One region of the Paenibacillus sp. FSL P4-0338 genome, then DNA from elsewhere that is predicted to be linked to it. Evidence: riboswitches for the same ligand, from Rfam matches in the RefSeq annotation. Region 1 holds a riboswitch; the other holds the start of a gene.
The links. Region 1 has a riboswitch for cyclic di-AMP ahead of MKZ07_RS23745 (3D domain-containing protein). Riboswitches for the same ligand answer to the same signal wherever they lie in the genome.
Positions count from the first base shown of each region.

Region 1 (7,439 bases):
TCGCTAATATTCGACAAAGAGCGACAATATATTATATAAAACAAGAAAAGGAGATGATTTCATGAAGCAACCGCTGTCAGAAGAGAAGGTATTTAAGGACCCGGTTCACAACTACATCCACGTACAGGACACTATTATCTGGAGACTGATCAATACTATGGAATTCCAGCGTCTGCGGCGCATCCGGCAGCTTGGGACCTCCTATTTGACCTTTCACGGGGCAGAACACAGCCGCTTCTCCCATTCTCTGGGGGTATATGAGATTACGCGGAGGATTATCTCCCAGTTTGAACGGAGCGGCTACAAGGACTGGATGCCGGAGGAGAGACTACTTACCCTGTGTGCGGCACTGCTGCATGATTTGGGGCATGGACCCTTTTCCCATTCTATAGAAGAAGCTTTCGAAATGGATCATGAAGACTGGACCTGCCGTATCATTCTGGAGGATACAGAGATCACTGCTATTCTGCGTGATGTGGCTGAAGATTTCCCCGATAAAGTGGCCTCAGTCATCTCCAAAACCTACGAGCATGAAATTGTTGTCAATTTGGTGTCGGGACCACTTGATGCTGACCGAATGGATTATCTGCTCCGGGATGCATATTATACGGGGGTGAATTACGGAACCATCGACATCGACCGGATTCTGCGGATGCTACGTCCTTATGACGGCCGGGTGGTTGTGAAGGAATCGGGGATGCATGCGATTGAGGATTACCTAATGTCACGGTATCAGATGTACTGGCAGGTCTATTTCCACCCGGTAACCCGCAGCTCAGAGATTATTCTCAGACAGATTCTCCGCCGGGCCAAGGAGCTGGTGCAGCAGCAGCATGCTTTCCGCTTCATGATTGAGCCCTTAAGTGATCTGTTCAGCGGAGAGGTAACGGTAGGGCAGTATCTGCTGCTGGATGAAGCCTTGATGCAGACTGCCTTCATGCAGTGGACGCTGGAGGAGGATGACATCCTGAGCGACTTGTGCAGCCGGTTTATCCATCGTAAACTGTATAAATATGTGGAAATGGAGCATTTGGATTCTGACACAATTGACGAAATCCGCCGCAGCTTCGCCGGTGCGGGACTCCGGCCCGATTATGACCTGGAAATTGATTATCCCACCGATCTTCCCTATGATGTGTTCCGTCCGGGAGAGGGCTTTGACAGCAAGCAGATCCTGCTTTTGGACAAGCATGAGCGGCTGAGGGAAATCTCCGAGGTATCGGACATTGTACGCTCCATCAGCGGTATTCACCGCGGCAGATACCATCTGTATTTTCCACAGGACAGGCTGCAGAAAGCCCTTTCACAGTTGCCGCCGTCCATCGCAGAGATTTTTGCCAAATAATCAGATCAAGCTTGGAATTATAGATAACACAACAGGCCGAAAGGATGTAATGTAATGCAGTTATTCGACACCCATACCCATCTGGATGCTCCACAATTCGACGAAGACCGCGAAGAGGTCATTGCCAGAGCGCTGGAAGCCGGCGTCAGCAAGATGATCAACATTGGCTTTAACCGGGACACGATACCGACGACCATGCAGCTTGCCGAGAAATATGATTATATTTTTGCAGCCGTAGGATGGCATCCCCAGGATGCCATCACGATGAGGGACGGAGACCTGGAATGGATCGCCTCCTTATGCTCTCATCCCAAGGTGGTTGCCATCGGTGAGATCGGGCTGGATTACTACTGGGACACCTCCCCTAAGGATGTACAGCATGATGTATTCCGCAAGCAGATCGGTCTGGCCCGTGAGCTGAAGATGCCAATCTGTATTCATAACCGAGATGCTCATGAAGATGTGATCCGTATCCTCCGCGAGGAGAAGGCGGGCGAGGTTGGCGGCGTAATGCACTCCTTCTCCGGCAGCTGGGAAAGTGCCAAGATGTGTCTTGAACTAGGATTCCATCTTTCTTTTGGTGGACCGATTACGTTCAAGAATGCCCGGGTGCCCAAAGAGGTGCTTGCCCAGACTCCGCTAGACCGGCTGCTGATCGAAACCGACTCCCCATATCTAACTCCGCACCCCTTCCGGGGCAAGCGAAATGAGACCGCTCATGTGAGGCTGGTAGCGGAGGCGGCCGCGGCAATAAAAGGGATTGAATTACAGGAATTGGCTGAAATTACGTATGCGAACGCACTGGAACGATTTGGGATACTCTGAAAACGGGAGTAAAAGCGGTGAAAAATGAAGTATAGCGGATGTATTAAACTTTTTTGACTGAAAAACGGCCGATTATTACAATATTTTAATCATTTTTTTACGTAAACGTGGTTGAATCGTCCTTTACAACATGTATCAAAACAGGATATCATCTTTTCAGTGCAGTGAGCTGTTGTAACTGTGACAGTCACTAATTTCATGGATCGTCTCGCTGAGTCTCCGTATGGAGAACGGGGGAACCAATAATGCGCTGCCGCATGAACGTACAAGAGTACTGGCACAGAATTGCCGCAGGCATTATTTGATTTCTTTACGTGGTCTTTGGGGTGAATTTGAGGGCAACCGCCGTGAGCGGGTGACCTGAGATAGGGCGTCTCTCTTATGTCCGAACCCGACAGCTAACCCCGTAAGCGCAAGTAAGAGAGGAAACCTCGTGCATAAGCATTCCGACGTATTCGACACCGGGAAGCCACGAAAGAGTCCTCTAAGAACTCTTTTTTAGGCTTCTTTTGTTTTGAATAATGAGAATGCTCCCGGCATACTGTTATATAACAGATCTCCGGAGTAACTATGCCGAGCAGGCGATCCATGAGCAGGAAACGCTGAAGCAAGTGCGGGCGTATCCTGTTGCAAACTCAAACTTAGTTTCGTCAGAAGTGATACAGTCACCTTGATATAACTTGGACGACGGGGCTATGTAAGGAGGATGGAAAGAGTGGGCGTATTCCAACCAGAGGTATCCCATGATTCGCAATCATCCAGCAGGTCTTTCGCATTACGGTTGAAGCAAGTGAATCCCCGCGTAGTTTTACTTGCCGGTGTGGCATCGATTGTTATCGCACTGTTAATACTGCTGTACGTACACGGTCAGAGCAAAAAAGAAATTACCCTAGTAATAGACGGACAGGTACAGACACTGGAGACGCGGGAAACGCTGTTCAGTGATATGCTGGCTAAGGAACAGATTTCGCTGCAGGCGCATGATGAATTATCTATTGGCCTTAGTGATGAAATAAAAGACGGCGACCGTATCGTGATTAACACTGCGCAGAAGTTCGCTCTTACCGTAGACGGAAAGACCGAGACGTTATTTACGACCGAGGATACTATTGGTCAGGCCATCGACAAGCTGGGCTATAGCCTGGAAGGCTTAGACAAGATTTACCCTTCGCTAGAAACCGCAGTATCTGCAGACATGGAAATCAAAATTGTCCGGATTAACAAGCATGTGGTTCAACGGACAACTAATTTGCCTTTCCGGGTCATTAAGACAGCAGACCCCTCATTGACCAAGGGAACCGTAAGAGTGGCACAGGCAGGTAAGCCGGGCGTAATGATTCAGCACATCGAGAAGATCTATCAAGATGGCGAGCTGGCATCCATGCGCATGATCGGCAAGGAAGTACAGACTGTTACCAAGGACAAAGTCATTGCCATTGGAACCAAGCCGCTTCCTAAGCCCGTCGTAGTTACTGCCAAAGTCTCCAAACCTGTAACAACCTCCAACTCATCTAAAGCCAGTGCAAGGGTCAGCAATGTTACCAGTAAGGCTGGTCTGGATTTCGAGTACAAAAGAATGATCAAAAACGTATCCATGACTGCGTATTCGTCGCAGGAACCGGGTATTGGAACACGTACTGCCTCCGGCACACGCGTAACGGAAGGCCGCACTATAGCTGTAGATCCTAGTGTTATACCGATTGGCTGGTGGGTGTACATTGAAGGATTAGGGTTTCGCCGAGCAGAGGATACCGGCGGTGCCATCAAAGGCAACAAGGTGGATGTCTATTACGATTCATTGAGCCATGCCCGTAATTTCGGCCGTAAGTCGCGCACACTCTATGTGATCGGACCTGTGAAGCCGGAGCTGAACTAAACGTAAAGTCTTTTGCAAATTAGCGGTTAATACGATATAGTGAGGGAAGCACTTACGAAATTTCAGAGAGCTGCCGCTCATCACTTATACATTCTTTAGCCAAAAAGAAGGGGAGCGAATCCTCTTCTTTTTGCGTTCTGGAGTAAGGAGTAAAAATATTTATGATTAAAGAGCTAATTGTGGTTGAAGGGAAAAGCGATACTGTTGCCGTTAAGCGGGCGGTTGAGGCCGATACGATTGAAACCGGGGGTTCGGCAGTGGATAGCAGGGTCATTGCCAAGATCAAGCTGGCCATGGAGCGCCGGGGTGTAATTATTCTTACCGACCCGGATCATGCCGGAGAGCGAATCCGCAAAATCGTTGCGGCCAAGGTACCGGGCTGCAAGCATGCCTTCATCCCTGAGAAGGATGCAACCCGCAAAGGCGATATCGGAATAGAGAATGCTTCGCCTGAGGCTATCCGCCATGCGCTGGAGCATGTACATACCTCCTTCGAGGGGGCGCCGCCTATTATCGGGCTGGATGAGCTCATGGCCGCAGGGCTGATGGTGCATCCTCGGGCGGCTGAGCGCAGAATGCAGCTTGGCAATCTGCTCGGTATCGGTTATTGCAATGGCAAACAGCTATACAAACGTCTGGCGATGTTCGGCATTACCCGCGAAGAATTCGCGCAGGCCCTCGCCCAAATTGATCAGGGAGGCATTACTTCATGAGCGGTATCGAGAATATCTCGTCCCCAACAAGAACCAAAGCAATAATTCAGCGTTACGGATTCTCTTTCAAAAAAAGTCTGGGCCAGAACTTTCTGATCGATCAGAATATTCTGGACAAAATCGTGGATGCCGCCGGTCTGGACAGCACAGCCGGTGCACTTGAGATTGGGCCGGGAATCGGAGCACTGACGGAACGGCTGGCGATGACGGCCGGGGCTGTTACTGCAGTAGAGATTGACCGCAGGCTGATTCCGATTCTCAGGGATGTCCTGTCGCCATATCCCCATGTGAAGATCCGCAATGACGATGTGCTGAAGGTGAATCTGCAGGAGCTGTTCGCTGAGGATTTCGCGGGTAACGACCGGGTTAGTGTAGTAGCTAATCTGCCGTATTATGTGACTACTCCCATCCTCATGAAGCTGCTGGAGGAGAAGTTGCCGCTGGATAATATCGTGGTCATGATCCAGAAGGAGGTTGCCGAGCGTATGGCGGCGTCTCCGGGCGGCAAGGAGTACGGCAGCCTGAGTATTGCCGTCCAGTATTACAGCGAGCCTGAGCTGGTCTGCATGGTGCCGCGTACGGTGTTCATCCCGCAGCCGAACGTTGAATCTGCTGTGATCCGGCTGAAGGTCAGAGAACGTCCTCCGGTGGAGGTAGCGGACGAGAAGCATTTCTTTGGTGTGGTTCAGGCGTCCTTTACCCAGCGGCGCAAGACGATTGCCAATAATCTTAAGGCCCGCTTCTTCCCGGAAGAAGGGCGGGAGCGCCTGGAGGCGCTGCTCTCCGAAGCCGGTATTGAACCCTCGCGGCGCGGCGAGACGCTTAGCATTGAAGAGTATGCCCGGCTCAGTGCGGTTCTTCTGGCCGCAGGCATCGCATAGAATACAGAAAACCCTCCCGGCGGATGAACCAACCGGGGCTTTTGCCCATAACATGGGGTAGAGGTGGTGTTGTGATGAATCTAGGAGACTTGGTCATTCGTAAATCCTATGGCGGCGATGTGACCTTCCGGGTAGACAATATATTGCAGAATAGAGCAGTCATCAAAGGCACGGAGTTCCGTCTGTTGGCGGATTCTCCGCTGGAGGATCTGGTTCAGGTGCCTCCTACACGGGTTACCGAGCGGGGACAGCGTGCACAGATCAAGGCAACAGAATCTCTAACCTGGCTGCGTAAAGACCGGCAGGTGCAGAGCCAGCGAAGCGGAGAGAGTGTATCGGGGTCCACGGGAACCTGGGGCCAATCTCCGAAGGAGGCGGCTTACTTTGAAGTGCCGGGCAAGGTCCTGCATCTGGACGGGGATGCGCTCTATCTGAAGAAGAGCCTGAGCCTCTACGAGCAGCTGCGCATACCGGCGGAGGGACATCATGTCAACGAATCCAAAATGGCAGAGACGCTGTACCGCCTGCTGCCCCGTGTGCGTCCCGATATCGTAGTGATTACCGGCCATGATGGAGTACTTAAGCAACAGCAGAATTATGATCTGTACAGTCTGAGCAGCTATAAGAATTCACAGAATTTTGTGGCAGCCATCCGGGTGGCCCGTGAGTACGAGCGGAATTTCGATGCCTTGACGATCGTAGCCGGAGCCTGCCAGTCGCACTTTGAGGCTCTCCTGGGCAATGGTGCCAACTTCGCCAGCTCCCCGGGCAGAATACTCATTCATGCCCTGGATCCGGTGTATATCGCGGCCAAGGCCTCTTTTACCTCCATCCGGGATACAGTGAACTTAAGCGATGTGCTGAGCCATACGATCAGCGGCAATCAGGGGATGGGCGGAATAGAGACGCGGGGCAGCTTCCGGATCGGAATGCCCCAACTGCAGAACCTGGCTACGCTGAAGGTAGCGCCTTCGATGCTGTAGCCGGGCAAGTGATAACTGAACAGGCGGAAGGAATAGGGTAAGCATTCGTGCTTATCCTATTTTTGCTGCCATGCAAGCAGCTTCTAACACAAGATGGGCCAGGGAGCAGCCAGTCTTCATTACTGATAACAAGGTGCTTGAGTCAGGACTTTCCCCGTCTAAAAAAATTCCGTTGACAACTTTTTTATCATCATCTATAATTATTTATTTAATTTGACAAGTGGTTATAGAAGTTGTATAATGGACAAGGAAAGAGGTGGTCGTCAGGCAATGGCTAATAACGCGCTGTTGGAAATTAAACGCAGTCTTGAAGCTCACGTCGGTCATAAGATCACGTTGCGGGCTAACGGTGGCCGTCGGAAGACCGTTGAACGCACCGGTGTCCTGGAAGAAACGTACCCTTCTGTATTTATTGTCAAACTCGATCAGGAGCAGCAGACATTCAAGCGTGTCTCCTATAGCTATGCCGATATACTTACTGAATCTGTGGAAATCACAGTTACCGAAGACGATGGGCAGATGCGGATTATGTATATCAAAGCTTAGCGTCATGACAGTCTCCCTGCAGGGGGGCTGTTTTTTGATAGAATTTTTATGTTTTGGGGTCCCCGCAAAGTACCTGGGTCATCACCTACGCTAAAGCCCCACTTTGTGGGGTTATTTTGCATGTAGGGGTCTTCCTGAATTATGCTGCATGACACTGGCCTCCTGGCTGCATACTACATAGGCAGTACATTCATCATAGAGCAACATACAAGGGAGGAATTTGTAATGAGCCGCAGAAGACGGAGCATGATGTCGGAGGAATTGAAGACG
Region 1 is NZ_JBBOCG010000001.1:5,363,722-5,371,160, forward strand. Features, by position in the region: gene MKZ07_RS23735 (HD domain-containing protein) at 62-1,345, shown strand; gene MKZ07_RS23740 (TatD family hydrolase) at 1,400-2,170, shown strand; cyclic di-AMP (ydaO/yuaA leader) riboswitch at 2,370-2,598, shown strand; gene MKZ07_RS23745 (3D domain-containing protein) at 2,886-4,046, shown strand; gene rnmV (ribonuclease M5) at 4,208-4,759, shown strand; gene rsmA (16S rRNA (adenine(1518)-N(6)/adenine(1519)-N(6))-dimethyltransferase RsmA) at 4,756-5,640, shown strand; gene yabG (sporulation peptidase YabG) at 5,715-6,623, shown strand; gene veg (biofilm formation stimulator Veg) at 6,894-7,169, shown strand; gene MKZ07_RS23770 (small, acid-soluble spore protein, alpha/beta type) at 7,395-7,439, shown strand, end outside.

Region 2 (7,439 bases), 3.5 Mb from region 1:
GCCTGCTGTTACTAGCGGCTGCAAATCCTCATATATGTTGTCAATATTCATTCTTCATACTCCTAACTCTATGAACAAGATAATGGTGGTGCTTATTGCCGGGCCATCACGGCTTCAGCAACCACAACTTTAACAACGAACAGGCTCCCTTGTCAATGACAGGAGCCTGTTAAGAAGCTGCATATAGCAATATTATGCTTCGAAATTCCCAATTATACCCTATTTGACAGCCGCCGTGCTCTCGGAACGGAATTCCTCCCGCCGTGCGGACCGTTCCTCCTCCTTCATCCGGGGACAGGTATAACACAGCCGCCCGCCCTCAGTCCTGTAATACATGCAGCAGCGGTTACGCATCTGAACCGTCTGCTGCGGGTCCGCGAGCGATTCGATTCTCCGCACCTTCACCTGGAACGGATTCCGCGGCATCCCGAATACGGCAGCAGGCAGCTCATCCTTCAGATAGGCGTAATCCTCCTCCAGCCGGCGTAGCTGGAGCGGATCTGTAAGCTCAGCAGCAAAGGCTTCCGCATAATAATTGAATTTGGTCGGCATCTGTCCCCAGATCTCCCCATGCGAAAGGCCGCTCACCTGTGAAGCCATGCGGATCAGCGGCACGGCTGTGCTCTGGTAGAAGCTGGTGAGCACCTCATTGCGCCAGGCCTTCCGTTCAGGCTCATCCGCAGGAGCTTGTCCCATCCCCCATTCACGAAGCGAGAAGGCAACACGGCAGTAGCCGTCTGCCGGAACGAGATGCAGCTGAAGGTTCCGTAAGCTGAAGTCCGGTACACATAGGTAGCCGGTCACGGAATACTGGACCGCGAGTGCAATAATGCTCAGATAACCACCGAAATACGCACCGGCCGCTTTATCGTCAAGCGCCTTCATCAGCGGCCGGTAAGCCTCCATGAAGGTCCTCATCCCCGCCTCTTCTGCCAGTTCTGCAGCGGCGAAGGAATACACGGCTCCTTCGGGTACCTTAGCATGGAGATCGAACTTGGAACTATATTCTTGCCTCAGGAATTCATTCATGTTCCTCTCCTACAGCCCGGCAACTTTGTACGCAGCCAGCTCGTAAGGCAGACAGAGCGGCACACCTGTACGCGGATCAGGCACAATATCCGCCTCAATGCCGAATACCTCACGCAGCACTGCCGGTGTCATTACCTCATTCGGAGCGCCTTCACTGATCACATTGCCGGATTTGATCGCTACCATATGCTGCGCGTAACGGGAGGCATGGTTCAAATCATGGACAACCATAATGATCGTCCGGCCTTCCTGCTCATTCAGCTTCTGCAGCAGCTGAAGCACCTCCAGCTGATGGGCCATATCCAGGAAAGTCGTCGGCTCATCAAGGAACAGAATCTCCGTCTGCTGTGCCAGCGCCATGGCGATCCAGGCCCGCTGCCGTTGTCCGCCGGAGAGCCGGTCAATCGGCCGGTCACGGAATTCATTCATGCCGGTCAATTCAATCGCCTCGGCAATAATGCTGCGGTCTTCAGGCGTCAGGCTGCCGAAGCCCTTCTGATGCGGATACCGACCGTACCCTACCAGCTCAGATACCGTTAACCCGTCCGGGGCAGTAGGATTCTGCGGCAGAATCGCCAACTGGCGGGCCACCTCTTTGGTGGACAGATTGTGAATAGACTTCCCGTCCAGCATGACATTGCCGCTCTTCGGCTTCATGATCCGGGCCATCGTCTTCAGAATCGTGGACTTCCCGGAGCCGTTCGCTCCGACGAGCGCCGTAATCTTCCCTGTCGGAAGCGACAGATTCAGCCCCTTTACAATCATTGTCTCCGCATATCCGATGCTCAGCTGCTCTGTATTTAAACGTTCCGACATGATAACACTCCTCGTATAAATGTAATGGAGCAAGGCTCCTCTATTATAAATATGGCTATGAAACAGACAAGCTCAATTATTGCTTATAGATTGATGATATTGATTCTCATTATCTCTGTCAACTAAAACGTAAAAACGGCCGCCTCCGCATGAAGCAGAAACAGCCGTCTTTCTATAATCTTCTATATTATTTATGCAGATGGAAAGGAACCGTGGCGATGACAATATCCTTCTGATTCATCAGATAAGAGCGGATGAACAAGCTGGTCTGATTATGCAGCACCGCCTGCCACCAATGCTTGGTAACGAATTGCGGAATCAGGACGGTAATATGATCCGTTGAAGAGGTCTTCCATTCTACTGTATCGATGAATTTCACCAGCGGGCGGATAATACTGCGGTAGCGGGAGCGCAGTACGATCAGGCGTACTCCGGGGTTCCACTCCTCCCACTTCTGCTCCATCTTGTGAATCTCTTCTTCATCAAAGCCTACATATACAGCGACCACATTATCAGTCAATGACTTCGCATAGCTGATCGAATGTAGTACTGCGCGGGTCACACCGGCGACCGGAACGACTACGGTGCTTCCTTTGATACAAGGCTTATCGGTAGCGGGACAGATCCGCAGCTGATCGGCAATATTCATATAATGGCGGTGAATCCGGTGGAACACGATAATGACGACCGGCAGGAAGATGAAGGCCATCCACACGCTGGAGAATTTGGTGATAATGAAGATCATGGTGATCGTTAACGTGGTGAGCATCCCGACCGTATTCACGGCGAACTTGCTCTGCCAGCCTTGCGGCTTCGTTCTGTACCATTGGACCATCATGCCTAGCTGCGACAGCGTGAACGGAATGAATACCCCTACTGCATATAATGGAATGAGTCCTTCCGTATTCCCGTGAAATGCAGCTACGAGCACTGCCGACATGACGCCGAGGAAAATAATGCCGTTGGAGAAGCCAAGCCGGTCGCCGCGCACCATGAAGGCATGGGGCAGATATTTGTCTTTGGCGAACATGAACGCCAGCAGCGGGAAGGCCGAGTACGCCGTATTGGCTGCCAGGAACAGGATAACCGCCGTAATCCCCTGAATGAAGAAGTACAGCCCGCCACGGCCGAAGGTAGACTCGGTAATCTGTGAGACCACGGTGGCCTTCTCATCGGGCATGATGCCGTACCAGTAAGCCAGCAGCGTAATGCCTGTGAACATAGCTCCGAGAATGAGGCCCATGAGCATCAGCGTTTTGGCTGCATTTTTCTCCGCCGGCGCTTTGAAGTTAGGAATGGCATTGGAGACCGCCTCTACCCCGGTTAGGGCCGAACAACCGGAGCTGAATGCCTTCAGCAGCAGGAACATACTGACATTGGAGACTGCCGTACCAATCTCAGGAACGTGTGCATGAGCCCCGCCGGTTGCATATTTGAAGATCCCTGCGATAATCAGCACGAAGATGGAGACGACGAACAGATAGACCGGGATGGCGATGAACGAAGCCGATTCGGTCACCCCGCGCAGATTAACAATCGTTAAGAGTACGATAACAGATACCGCTATGAGGACACTATGATTATGCAGATTTGGAAAAGCTGAAGTGATCGCGTCCGTCCCCGCCGAGGCGCTTACCGCCACCGTCAGAATGTAATCCACCAGCAGCGAGCCGCCGGCCAGAAGCCCAGTATGCACTCCAAGATTGGTTTTGGCTACAATATAAGCTCCTCCGCCCTGCGGATAAGCGAATATCGTCTGCCGATAGGACAGAATCAGAATAGCCAGCAAGCCCAGTACGGCTAATGCAATTGGCAAGGAGTACCAGATGGCGGTGAACCCGGCGGCCACCAGTACGATTAGAATTTGTTCTGTTCCGTAGGCTACAGACGAGAGCGCATCAGAAGACAGGACAGCCAGTGCTTTCACCTTGGATAACTTTTCATGATCGAGTTCGTTCGACTTCATCGGACGCCCGATCAATAGTCGTTTTACCTTGCTTACCATTGTAGTAACAGTTCCTCTCTTGGTTAAGTTGAAAATGGGGTTTCCCTGCGCTGTTTTCATAAGTGGATTTCATAAATGCAGGCACCAAAATAAGCATACGGAAATGATCCGCATGCCTAATGTGCATGGTCATTATCCCACTAGTGGCTTACGAGGTTAGCTGGCGGATTCGGACTGTGGTAGCCCTACGGTTACAGCCCTTGCGGCCTGCTCCGATTCACCCCTTTTGGCCTTGGCCAAAGTGTGGTTCCCCCGTTTTTCCTTCCGGAAAATTCAGCGCATATTCAACTTCTCACAAGGACTAATATTAAGCTACAATACGTCTTCCGTAAAGCGTGGAAACAAATGAAAAAAGAATGAAAAGCACTCAAAACAACCAAATTCATCATCCGGTATGTCTTGATCTTTCATTCTCTTTCATTATCCCTTTAACACGTGATTTTACAGGGTTTTTGTATATTATTTTTCGCTAAAATTAAGGGGATTCTCTTCTCTTCCTTCTGCCCGTCAGCTTCTTACTCTGCAGGCTCCTCTTTCCGTCCTGTCCAGAGCAGAATGGAGATTAAGACAAAGGCTATAAGTGCAAGCAGAGGGATCGTAACAAATCCGAACCAATTCAGATAATCCTTGTTGCACGGTACGCCGATGGTGCAGGGAAGCACCTTGCTGAGCGCCGGAATTTTCTGCTCTGCATAATGATAAATAGAGATACAGCCGCCGATCAGACTAAGGGGAAGCACATAAGGAATGATCCGCTTGTCCGCCCGGTAGGTGGCGATCCCCAGCAAGAACAGCTGCGGGTACATGAAGATCCGCTGGAACCAGCACAGCTTGCACGGCTCGTAATGCAGGACCTCACTGAGATACAGGCTTCCCGCTACAGCCACCACACAGACGAACCAGGCCAAGTAGAGACAATTTCGCCGGCAGAAGGCAGAGAAGGCTGTCATTGGGCAGCTCCCGCTGCTGCTGTAGCTGCTTGAATCTGAGCGTCAATCTCCTCCATATTGAAAGGCTCCTTCACCTTGATGCCGTTCACGAACAAGGAAGGTGTATTCGTTACGCCCGCATCCGTGCCAAGCTGAATATCCCGGTCCAGCTCCTTCGCATAGGTGCGGTCGTCAATATCCTTGCGCAGCAGGTCATAATCGACCGGCAGCTCCAGCTGCTTGGCGAGACTCACCATGAAGTCAGGCGTAGCCCACTCCTTGTCTTCATTCCCCTGGTTGGCATAGATCGCATCGAAGTATTTCCAGAACGCTTCCTGGTTCTGATGATACACCGATAGCGCTGCCAGGGAGGCCGTTCTGGAATCCTTGCCGATGAAGGCCAGATTCACGAAATAGAAGGCTGCTTTATTCTGATCTACATAACCCTGAACGATCTGCGGTTTGATCACACCGGTGAACTGGGCGCAAGCCGGACATTTGAAATCGCCGAATTCCACAATTTTAACCGGAGCATCCTCCTTGCCAAGCCGCATCATTTCGCTGTAATTGAAGGCAACCGGCTTACTGTCTGTACCGGCAGGAGAAGAGTCCTTCGAAGCAAGTATGAATAAGCCTACAAAAATAATAACGACGATAGCCACCGTACTCACGATCAGAATTCTCGTTTTCTGCTTCTGCTGTTCCTGCTCTGCCCTGCGCTTCTCCTGCTTGCTCATTTGGGGAGCCATGACATTGTTCTTTTTTGTTTTGCTCAAAGAGAGTTCCTTTCCGTCCTCAGGACTGTCGTGATAAAAGAATAGTTACTTTCAAATTATATAATGTTAACTCTCTTGTTGGCAATCGCTGCTTATACGGCTTCGTTCTCCTCTGCTGACTCCCCGCCCCCTGTATCCTTGCCGAAGAATACCTCCGGGGAATGCTCCTGCGACTGCAGCTTAATTCTGAAGAAGAATTGTGTACCGCCTCCCTCTGCCGGTTCTGCCCAGATCTCTCCTTGCATCAGGTCTACAAGCTTCTTGCAGATCGCAAGGCCCAGACCCGTTCCGGGGTATTTGCGGGTATGCGACGCGTCCACCTGCGAGAAGGACTGGAAGAGCAGCTGCAGCTTATCCGGGGAGATGCCAATGCCGGTGTCGCGCACCATGAATTGCAGCGCCTGAGCGGTCTCCCTGACGCCATAGGACTCCACCTTAACCGTTACCGTGCCGGATGGCGTGAATTTCACCGCATTGCCGATCAGATTGATCAGAATCTGGCGGATACGCGCAGCATCCCCGGTGAACTTGTCGGGAAGCCCCTCTTCGATCACAAGCTCCAGGGATAACGGCTTGTCTTGCGTGCTCACCACGAACAGATCCATACAGCCCTGGAGAAGCGCCTTCAGCCCGAATGTATCCTTGGTCAACGAGAGACTATCCGCCTCCAGCCGGGAGATATCGAGAATATCGCTCATCACATGCAGCAGAGCGTGGCTGCTTGTACTCTGAAGCCGCAGGAGCTCCAGATGCTCGGGATTGCTGATATCCTCGGCCAGCAGCTGGTTGACACCGATAATGCCGTTCAGCGGTGTGCGAATCTCATGGCTCATGGTGGCAAGGAACTCGCTCTTCATCGTCACAGCACTCTCCGCGGCATCCCTGGCCTCCAGCAGCTCATACTGATACTTCATAAGGGCTGTCACATCCTCGGCCACAATATAGACCCACTGCTCCGTATGATGCAGCAAAGGAAAGACGGTGACACTGCAAATCAGCTGCTCCCCGCCTTTGCTCCGGACCTTCAGCTCAAGCTTAGAGGACTGGCCCCGTGACGCACGTGTTACGGCATCCCGAACAGCCGCTTCATCCCGTTCGCTGTACAGTATCGCCTTATAATTCCCCAGTTCCTCTCTGCTATATCCGGTAATGTCCCGCAGAGCAGGATTAGCACTGATAATCTTCTTGCGTGCAGGATCAATACAGATCACCATATCAGGGTTATGCTCAAACAGCGCAGTATACCGCTGCTCATTAAAAGCTGCTGACTGGAGTATCCGCTGCCGGTCCCTGTACAGCAGAGCAAGGACGATCGACACAATGAACAGGAAAGAGCCGCAGAGAATCATTCCCAGTATGGAATCCTGCAAATAGAGCACTTGTCCGGCAGCACTGGTCTGTTCTCTTATCGGGAATGAAGCGCCCGCCATGGCAGCGTAATGGATGCCTGTGAACGCGCCGGTCAGGGTCAGGACAAGCAGCAGTTTTTTGAAGCTGAACATATTGTAGGCCTGCTCCAGCCACTTCGGATCATAGGATGCGGTGACCACCGGGACGATCAGGGCGAACAACACCGCCAGTGTAATAGAGAAGGCGCCTTGCTCATACGTTGCCGTAAGTCTCATCGACAGAATGCCGCTGAAATGCATAATCAGGATGCCGCTGCTGAACAAGAGGCCGCCCAGAGCCAGATAGACCCTGCTGCGGGTGTGCGGGTTATTCAGCATAACTAACAGCATATAAGAAGCTGCGATGGGGATCACTAGAGAGAACGCCAGCAGAGGCAGATTATACGATACCGGAACGCCCATTTCCATTGCCCGCATCCCGATGAAATGCATGCTCCACAGGCCTGTGCCAAGCACCAGCGAGATGAGTAGAATG
Region 2 is NZ_JBBOCG010000001.1:1,891,129-1,898,567, forward strand. Features, by position in the region: gene murB (UDP-N-acetylmuramate dehydrogenase) at 1-51, opposite strand, end outside; gene MKZ07_RS08235 ((2Fe-2S)-binding protein) at 220-1,029, opposite strand; gene MKZ07_RS08240 (ABC transporter ATP-binding protein) at 1,039-1,845, opposite strand; gene MKZ07_RS08245 (APC family permease) at 2,033-3,850, opposite strand; cyclic di-AMP (ydaO/yuaA leader) riboswitch at 3,980-4,139, opposite strand; gene MKZ07_RS08250 (disulfide oxidoreductase) at 4,366-4,800, opposite strand; gene MKZ07_RS08255 (DsbA family protein) at 4,797-5,555, opposite strand; gene MKZ07_RS08260 (ATP-binding protein) at 5,648-7,439, opposite strand, start outside.
Region 2: linked by a shared signal. The riboswitch ahead of MKZ07_RS08245 (APC family permease) and the one ahead of MKZ07_RS23745 (3D domain-containing protein) in region 1 are both predicted to bind cyclic di-AMP.